DNA from 4 places in the Aquamicrobium terrae genome. Region 1 is predicted to be linked to each of the others. Evidence: riboswitches for the same ligand, from Rfam matches in the RefSeq annotation. Region 1 holds a riboswitch; each other region holds the start of a gene.
The links. Region 1 has a riboswitch for cobalamin ahead of ACVCNR_RS23345 (ABC transporter substrate-binding protein). Riboswitches for the same ligand answer to the same signal wherever they lie in the genome.
Positions count from the first base shown of each region.

Region 2: linked by a shared signal. The riboswitch ahead of metE (5-methyltetrahydropteroyltriglutamate--homocysteine S-methyltransferase) and the one ahead of ACVCNR_RS23345 (ABC transporter substrate-binding protein) in region 1 are both predicted to bind cobalamin.
Region 3: linked by a shared signal. The riboswitch ahead of ACVCNR_RS07845 (TonB-dependent receptor plug domain-containing protein) and the one ahead of ACVCNR_RS23345 (ABC transporter substrate-binding protein) in region 1 are both predicted to bind cobalamin.
Region 4: linked by a shared signal. The riboswitch ahead of ACVCNR_RS15565 (CbtB domain-containing protein) and the one ahead of ACVCNR_RS23345 (ABC transporter substrate-binding protein) in region 1 are both predicted to bind cobalamin.

Region 1 covers NZ_JBRKLZ010000003.1:55,387-57,579, forward strand. The annotation lists gene ACVCNR_RS23340 (ABC transporter ATP-binding protein) at 1-629, shown strand, start outside; cobalamin riboswitch at 723-926, shown strand; gene ACVCNR_RS23345 (ABC transporter substrate-binding protein) at 1,080-2,096, shown strand; gene ACVCNR_RS23350 (FecCD family ABC transporter permease) at 2,123-2,193, shown strand, end outside.
Region 2 covers NZ_JBRKLZ010000001.1:2,669,617-2,671,809, forward strand. The annotation lists gene ACVCNR_RS13105 (ABC transporter permease) at 1-868, shown strand, start outside; cobalamin riboswitch at 945-1,157, shown strand; gene metE (5-methyltetrahydropteroyltriglutamate--homocysteine S-methyltransferase) at 1,251-2,193, shown strand, end outside.
Region 3 covers NZ_JBRKLZ010000001.1:1,548,902-1,551,094, reverse strand. The annotation lists gene ACVCNR_RS07845 (TonB-dependent receptor plug domain-containing protein) at 1-1,285, opposite strand, end outside; cobalamin riboswitch at 1,455-1,653, opposite strand; gene purE (5-(carboxyamino)imidazole ribonucleotide mutase) at 1,779-2,193, shown strand, end outside.
Region 4 covers NZ_JBRKLZ010000001.1:3,161,478-3,163,670, forward strand. The annotation lists gene ACVCNR_RS15555 (hypothetical protein) at 1-399, opposite strand, end outside; gene ACVCNR_RS15560 (CbtA family protein) at 408-1,139, opposite strand; gene ACVCNR_RS15565 (CbtB domain-containing protein) at 1,152-1,355, opposite strand; adenosylcobalamin (AdoCbl) riboswitch at 1,403-1,483, opposite strand; gene ACVCNR_RS15570 (histidine phosphatase family protein) at 1,543-2,094, shown strand; gene ACVCNR_RS15575 (pyridoxal phosphate-dependent aminotransferase) at 2,101-2,193, opposite strand, start outside.

The DNA.
Region 1 (2,193 bases):
AGCAGCGCGTGGCGCTTGCCCGCTGCATCGTCATGGAGCCGAAGGTGCTGCTGTTCGACGAGCCGCTGTCCAATCTGGACGCCAAGCTGCGCGAGCAGATGCGGGTCGAGATCCGCGAGTTGCAGCAGCGCGTCGGCATCACCTCGATCTATGTCACCCATGATCAGGTCGAGGCGATGAGCATCTCCGACGAGATCGTGGTGATGAATGCCGGCGTGGTCGAGCAGCTCGGCACGCCGCACGAAATCTATGCCCGGCCGGCGAGCCGCTTCGTCGCCGACTTCATCGGCAAGGCGAATTTCGTGCCGGTGAAAATCCTGTCGGGGGATGCGGTCGACATCAACGGCGTGCGCATCGGCGTGCGCGAGATGCCCGACCTCGAAGCCGGCACGACCGTCACCGCCGTCGTCCGGCCGGAAGCGATCCATCTTGCCGGGGACAAGGGCGATTTCCGCGGCACGGTGCGCCGCGTCATGTTCCTCGGCAACATCGCCGAATATCTGGTCGAGATCGAAGGTCTCGGCAATTGGCTGGTCGACAGCCCCAACCCGGCGGAAGCAGGATTGTTCGCAACCGGCGATACCGTGTTCCTTACGCCCTCCCCTTCTTCTATCCACCTACTGCGCTGAGCCCGCGCCCGCCGGTTTCGGCAAGGCGTCGCCTCTGCCGTAAGCGACATCTGGGGGAATGGCTTTTCTCGGCTTGAAATGCTGCGCCAGGATGCGATACGAACGGGCGTCGGTTTCCGAAAGGAACGAAGAGGGAATTCGCCGCAGGCTTCTTCAGGAACCTGCGAAACGAAACTGCCCCCGCAACTGTAGGCGGTGAGTCCGCTCCCCAAAAAATGCCACTGGGCTTCGGCCCGGGAAGGTGGGGAGGGATGTTGATCCGTCAGTCAGGAGACCTGCCGACACCTGGAACTGAACATGCCGGGCGGGGTGCCCGGGAGAGGTTGTCGATGAAGCCGTCCCTGCCCGATCAGGCTGTCTGCCGCATCCTTGCGGATGCGTGGCGTTTCATTGCGTTCCCCGCCCGAAGCCTCCGTTCCCCGCTGCAAACCGATCGGAGAACTTCGCGTCATGACCTTCCCGCATCTGGCACTTGCTGCCGCTAGCCTTGCGCTGCTCACGGCCCATGCGGCCGCCGAGCCCACGAAATATCCGCTCACGCTGGAGAATTGCGGCGAGACGATCACCTTCGACAAGGCGCCGGCCACCACCGTGACCGTCGGGCAGGCCGCCACCGAGGCGCTCTATGCGTTGGGCCTCGGCGACAAGGTGACGGGCACCTCCGTCTGGTTCACCGACGTGCTGCCCGAGCACAAGTCGATCAACGACAAAATCGAGCGGCTGGCCGACAACGATCCTAGCTTCGAGAGCGTCGTGGCGAAAAAACCCGATCTCGTCGCTGTCCAGTTCATCTGGCATGTCGGGCCGGAAGGCATTGTGGCGACCCGCGAGCAGTTCCACGAGGTCGGTATCCCCACCTATGTGATGCCTGCCGATTGCGTGGCCAAGGACAATTCGGTCGGCGTCGACGGCACTCGCACCGCCGCCTTCTCGACCGAAACCATCCATCAGGGCGTGCGCGAGCTTGCCGAAATCTTCGACGTGCAGGACAAGGGCGACGAAGTCGTCGCCGATCTCGTGAAGCGTGAAGCGGACGCGGTCGAGCGTGCAAAAGCCCTCGATCTCAAGGACGTTTCGGCCGTGTTCTGGTTCTCCAGTGCCGACATGAACATCGATCCCTATGTCGCCGGCCGCAAGGGCGGACCGGCCTATATGCTGGACAAGCTCGGCATCAGGAACATCGTGGAATCCGATGAGGAATGGCCGGTCGTGGGTTGGGAAACCATCGCCAAGGCCAACCCGACGATCATCATCATCGCCAGGATGGATCGCCGCCGCTTCCCCGCTGACGACCATGAAAAGAAGCTCGAGTTCCTCAAGACTGATCCGGTCGCCAGCCAGATGGAGGCGGTGAAGAACAACCGCATCGTGGTGATGGATGCGCATGCCATGGATGCCACCATGCGCACCGTGTCCGGCATCGAGGTGCTGGCCGACGCGCTGGTGGATCTGGGTATCGCCAAGTGACGATTGCCGCTGCCGGCCAGCATTCCATGGCGCGCCTGTGGTGGCGCTGGCCGGCCGGCATCGTCGTGCTGGCGGCGACGGTCTTTGCCGGCACCTG
Region 2 (2,193 bases), on a different contig from region 1:
CGACGCCGTTGTCGGCGCGCAGGTGGCGCGTTCGATCGGCGACAGCTTCCATCCCTTCCACGGCACGGTGGGCGAGGCCGGCGAGGTGCATTCGCATGTGGAATACAGGGTTGTCGGCCGCATGGCGCCGACGGGAACGCCGTGGGACCGGGCGATCCTCGTGCCGATCCAGTCTGTCTGGGAAACCCATGCCGATCACGACCATAGCCATGGACCCGTTGAAAGCGCGGGATTGGCCGCTGTTGCCAGCGTCCCCCATGCCGACGACCACGATCACGGCTCAGGTTTCGCCGGCCAGGCGGTCGACGAGTCTGAACTGCTGCACGCCGACAATCCCGGCGTGCCCGCGATCCTCGTGAAGCCGAAGAGCATTGCCGACGCCTACAACCTGCGCCAGCAATACCGCACGGAAACGACGCTGGCCGTCTTCCCCGGCGAGGTGCTGACGCGGCTCTACGGCACGCTGGGCGATGCCCGCCGCGTGCTCGGCTTCGTGGCGACCGGCGCGCAGGCGCTGGTCGGTGCGGCGATCCTGATGGTGGTGGCCGTGCATGTGCTGCAACGCCGCCGCCAGATCGGCGCGCTGCGGGCCTTCGGCGCGTCGCGGCCCGTGGTCATGGGCATGGTGTGGATGGAGGTTTTTGTCCTCGTCGCCGCCGGCGTGATCTGCGGGTTCGCCATCGGTTACGCCATCGTCCGCGCCATATCAGGCCATCTCGCCAGCAGCAGCGGCGTCGCCATGCCGGTCGAGTTCCAGGCTGGCGACCTGTGGACGCTCGCCGGCCTGCTCGCCGCCTGCGCGGTGGCGACCTTTCTGCCGGCACTGATCGCCTATCGCCAGAGCCCGGCGCAGGCCCTGCGTGCCTAGCATACTTGCATCGCGCAAACTAAAATAACGATATAAAGATTTCTTTATGTCATATTGACATTGAGATGTGAAAGGTGGAGATTGCGTGCGTCGTGGTTCTTCGGGGCATCTCGTGTCTCGAAGCTAAGAGGGAAGCCGGTGCCTTTTGAAAAGGCAAATCCGGCGCTGCCCCCGCAACTGTAGGCGGAGAGCCTTGCGTCCATCCATGTCACTGGGGTGAAAGTCCCGGGAAGACGGACGCAGGCGGTGACCCGCGAGCCAGGAGACCTGCCATGACGAACAACGTCCACGGGCGGGGTGTCCCGACGGCCGCGATGCGCCTGCCTGTGCAGGCGATGACGGCTATTCCGATCACCACGCCCCAACCATCGGGGTTTATGGAATGGCTATCTCGACAGTTCCCGTCGCAACGCTTGGCGTGCCGCGCATCGGCCGCCGCCGCGAACTGAAATTCGCGCTTGAAAACTACTGGTCCGGCAAGGATACGGCCGAATCCCTGCATGAAACGGCGAAGCGCCTGCGCGCCGAGAACTGGCGCCTTCAGCGCGACAAGGGCGTGACGCGCATCCCCTCCAACGATTTCTCCCTCTACGATCATGTGCTGGACACGGCCGTCATGGTCGGCGCGATCCCGCAGCGCTATGGCTGGGCCGGCGGCGAGGTGCCGCTCGCTACCTATTTCGCCATGGCGCGCGGCAGCCAGGAAGAAGCGGGCTGCGGCCATCCGGGCCATGTCCACAGCACGTCGGCTTTGGAAATGACCAAGTGGTTCGACACCAATTACCACTACATGGTGCCGGAACTCGCGCCCGATCAGCAGTTCGTGCTGACCACCACCAAGCCGGTCGATCATTTCCTGGAAGCCAGGGAACTCGGCATCCACACCCGCCCGGTCATCCTCGGGCCCGTCACCTTCCTCAAGCTGGCGAAATCCGGCGGCGAGGAATTCGATCCGCTGTCGCTGCTGCCGGGGCTCCTGCCGGTCTATGCAGAGCTGCTGAACCGTCTGCTGGAAGCCGGTGCGGACTGGGTGCAGATCGACGAGCCTTGCCTTGTGCTCGACCTCGACGCCCGCGAGCAGGCAGCGCTGGAAGCGGCCTATCGTCATTTCGCGGAAGAGGTGCCGGCGCTCGGCATCATGCTCGCCACCTATTTCGGCGCGCTCGGCGACAATCTGGATCTCGCCCTGTCGCTGCCGGTCTCCGGCCTGCATGTCGATCTGGTGCGTGCGCCCCATCAGCTCGAGCAGATTGCCCGGCTGGCGCCCAGGCACATGGTGCTGTCGCTCGGCCTGATCGACGGCCGCAATGTCTGGCGGGCCGACC
Region 3 (2,193 bases), on a different contig from region 1:
GGTCGTTGAAGGTCGGGGCACGGAAACCGGTCGAATAGGAGGCGCGGGCAACCAATCCATCGGTCAGCTCATAGCTTGCGCCGACATTGTACGTGGTGACGCTGCCGAATTGCTCGTTGTCGTCATAGCGCAGGCCGGTATCGACAGTGAGGCGCTCATACTCGAACGAATATTGGCCGAATACCGCGACAAGGTCCCGCTTCGTCTCCGCATAGGGCACCCCGGATACGGCGCTGTTCTTCACCGAGTCGCGATAGGCTTCGACGCCACCCTGGACGATATGGTGCGTGGCTCCGAGATCGAACTGCTTCTGGGTGGTCGCAAGCAGGCCGTAACGAAGCGTGTCGAAGTCGTCGCCGGCAACGCCATCCTGGGAAATGGAAGCGTAGTCGAGGGCTGTCGACAGTTCGACAGTCGAGGTCCAGCTCTCCGAATGGTCGAGCCGCGCGCCGAGCCGGCCGGAGAAATTGTCGGTGTGCGAGACGTTGCCGAACGGATCGTTGTCGAACTCGTTCCTGCCCCGCGTGTAAAGGCCGTCGGTGTAGATCGCGCCCGCCGCCATTTCCTTCGACAGGGAAAAATTGACCGAGCCTCTGGTGAAGCCGTCCTTGTCGAGGTCATGGCCGGGCGAGAGGCGGTAGTCGTAGCCTTGGGTGCCGAGGATGCTCGCGCCGAAGGAGTAGCGCAGGCCATCTTCGGTACCGCCTCCGACATTGCCCGATAGCGTGCCGCCCCAAGGGTGCATGATACCGGCCGTCACGCTGCCGCAGGCGCTTTTGCCCTCGGGACAGGGACCGCCCTGCTTGGTGATGATGTTGATGATGCCGCCAATGGCGTCGGCGCCATACTGCGCCGAATGGCCGCCTCTGGCGATTTCGATGCGATCGATGGAATCGAGCGGGATGCTGGAAAGGTTGAGTGTGCCCGCAGTGGCCGATGCGGCACGCACGCCGTTGACCAGTATGAGCGTCTGGGCCGCGCTGGCTCCGCGCAGCGACAGGCTGGAATCGGCGCCGAGGCCGCCATTCGATGTGGCGGTTATGCCCGGCTGGGTCTTCAGTAGGGAGAGCAAATCGAGCGCCGCCGATTTCCTGATCTCTTCTTCGCCGATCACCGTCACCGACGACGTTGAACGCTCGAGCGACGAAGCGCGCCGCAGCGGCGTGGTCACCACGATCGTGTCGAGCTGGATGGTGTCGTCGTCGCTGTTCGCGGATTGCTGTGCCCAGCCCGGGCCGGTCAGCGCCAGCGCGCATACGCCTGCGGCCAGAATTGTCGTTCTCATGGTCCTTACCCCCGAATGCCGGGCGTCTCGCGCCGGCGATTTCCACTTCAACCGCGGACCGGAAGGGCAGGGGGATCGCATGTTCCACCCGGCAGCCGTAAGGCACGCGGCAACACCTTGTCGTGTCACCGCAGCGGACGGCCGCGCCTGATCCCACCCCGTGATCAAGCATGGGTGACCGGAACCGGCAGGTCTCCTGACTTCCGCGTCGTCGCCTCCCGCCGCCTTCCCGGACCGTTGCGGCCCAGTGGCATATCGGGGAGAGGCTCGGCGGCTACAGTTGCGGGGGCAGTCGCGGCTTTGCCGATCGCTCGGCTGACCGTGTTCCCTTTTGATCCGTATGTGGAACCGATTCCAGGAGCGACGCTAACCACTGCCCGGCGGGCCTGTCAATTCCGGCAGCGGTGGCCAATGGTCCAGTTGCGGCATGGGTCGTCCTTGCGGGCCGGGGAAAATTCCGCTACGTCGCCGCTTTGCTGACGGGAGCAGGGCCTTGACCGACCACCAAGCCGATGTCGCCATCATCATGGGCAGCCAGTCCGACTGGGCGACCATGCGCCACTCCGCCGAAACGCTGGCCGAACTCGGCGTCTCCCACAAGAGCCTGATCGTTTCCGCCCACCGCACGCCGCAGCGGCTCTACGACTTCGCCCACGGCGCCAAGGCGGCCGGCCACAAGGTGGTGATCGCCGGTGCCGGCGGTGCGGCGCATCTGCCGGGCATGACGGCGGCGATGACGCCGCTGCCGGTGTTCGGTGTGCCGGTGGAATCGAAGGCGCTGTCGGGGCAGGATTCGCTGTTGTCGATCGTGCAGATGCCGGCCGGCATCCCGGTCGGCACGCTGGCCATCGGCAAGGCGGGGGCGGTCAATGCGGCGCTGCTGGCCGCCGCCGTCTTGGCGCTCACCG
Region 4 (2,193 bases), on a different contig from region 1:
CACCGCCGTCTTGCTGGCCGAGGTCTCGCGCATATGGGTCAGCAGCGCGTGGGCCGCCGACAGATAGGCGTGGGCGCATTCGTTGAACGGGCTTTCCTCGTCGCCCAGCGTGCCGGGAACGAGACCCCACAGGCAGTAGGTGTACTGGATGTTGCCGTAGTTCAGCAGCCGCACGAAGGTGTCGTCCACCTGCCGCTCCTGCGCCGCGAGCTTCATGATCTCGCTGCGGTAATCGGCGATCACGGCCATCTGGCCGTGCGACAGGCTGGCGATCGGTATGCCCTGGATTTCGGCCGGATTGATCCGCCGATGCGCCTCAGCCGCAGGTGAAGCAAGGCAGGTCGCGAAAACCGCAACAAGAAACGCGGCACGCGCCGAGAAGGGAGCGTGCCGCGTCATGGCATTTCTCAGGCCGTCCGGGCGCGTGCGCCGGGCAGGGCGCGCTCGGCAACCGCGCCGAAGGCAAGGCCGATCACCGTCCACAGCACGGCATGCATGCCGAGCGAGGAGGTGCGGAAGCGCCAGAGCAGGTCGGCCGAATAGCCTTCCGGAATCTCGTTCACCGTCGGCAGCGCATATTGGGCGATGGCGATGATGACGATGAAGGCAAGGCCGCCGGCGATTCCCGCGTTCCAGCCGCCGAGCTGGCTCCACAGGCGCCGCGCCAGCACCACGGCGACGGCAGCCGCGATGATGGACACGATCAGCATGATGAAGAACAGTTCCGTGCGCGCGCCGATCGTTTCAGGGTTGCCGACAGCCGGCGGCGTTGCCGGGTATTTCAGCGCCGGCACCAGCACCACGGCGATGAAGGCGGCGACGGCCAGCAGCCCGGCGGTGGCGCGCGGACCCAGGGTGACCGCACGCCCATAGACATAGGCGAAGACGAGGGAGAACAATCCGCCGATGGCGGCGCCGTAGACGACCGAGCCGGTCAGCAGGCCGAGGCCCGCCTGCGTCTCGCGGCTGACCAGTTCCTCCTCTTCCTCGGCGGGCTCGCCGGAGGCGGCAGCCATCGCTTCTTCATAGGCGATGGCGCTGTCGATATGCGGCTCCCCGTAGATACGGGCGAATCCGAACGCGAAAAGTCCAGCGAGGATGCCGACCAGCATCCCGCGAAGCAGAAGATTTCCAACCATGGCGCTATGCTTTCAGTGGCAGGGGAAGCCGAGGAGGTGGCGCGCGTCATGAACGAATTCATGCGTGCTCAGGCTCGAGAACAGGGTGGTGGCCCCTTCTTCCGCGCCGACGAAATAGATGGCCAGCACCATGAGCAACCCGCCGAAAACGGCCCATGGCATGATTTCGCGCACCGGAATCGGACGGATTTCCGGTGCGAATGTGATGTCAGACATTGTGCTTCTCCCTGGGATACTGCGTCCCGTCATTGCAAGCTGGGGAGACGGACCAAGGCCTGACTTCCGGCATTATGCCGATCACAGTGGCGCGACCGCGCTGGATTTTCACCAGCTTCCAGATCCGTAACCTTTGCCGACACTAGTCGCCGTCATGTATGGCTGTCAATCAAGCGAAGGAGGATGCATGGCAGGGCGGCTGACGCTGGTGTGCTGCGGCGCGACGGAGGCGACCCGGCGCGGGGCTTTTCCGCGTGACGAGCCGCTGGAGCCTGCTGCCCTTGCACAGGCGCAGAAGCTGGCCGGGAACCTGCCTCGCGCCGACCGCGTATGGCATGGCCCCGCCCTGCGCGCCGTCCAGACCGTTGCCGCCCTCGGCCTGCACGGGGAGGCGGTGGAGGCCCTTCGCGACCAGGATTTCGGCACCTGGGCCGGGCGCAGGCTTGCCGAACTCGATCCGGCGGACCTGGCGGCATGGGTGTCCGACCCGGCAACCGCGCCGCATGGCGGTGAATCGCTGAACGACCTCAGGCATCGCGTGTCGGCCTTGCTGAAAGAGAGCCTCGGCCTGTCCGGGCATACGCTCGCGGTCACCCACCCGTCGGTCATCCGCGCCGCTGTCTGTGCGGTGCTTGAGGCCCCGCCGCAAGGTTTCTGGTCGGTCGATGTCGAGCCGCTTGGCCTGACCCGGTTCACCACCGACGGACGCCGCTGGGCCTTGCGGATCGCGTCGCTCTAGCGCCGCTTATCCGGCCCGCGCCGCCGCCAGTGCCTTCGGCATTTCCTCGGCCAGAACATCGAGTTCGTGGTCGAGCCCGACGCTGATGCGGATGCAGCG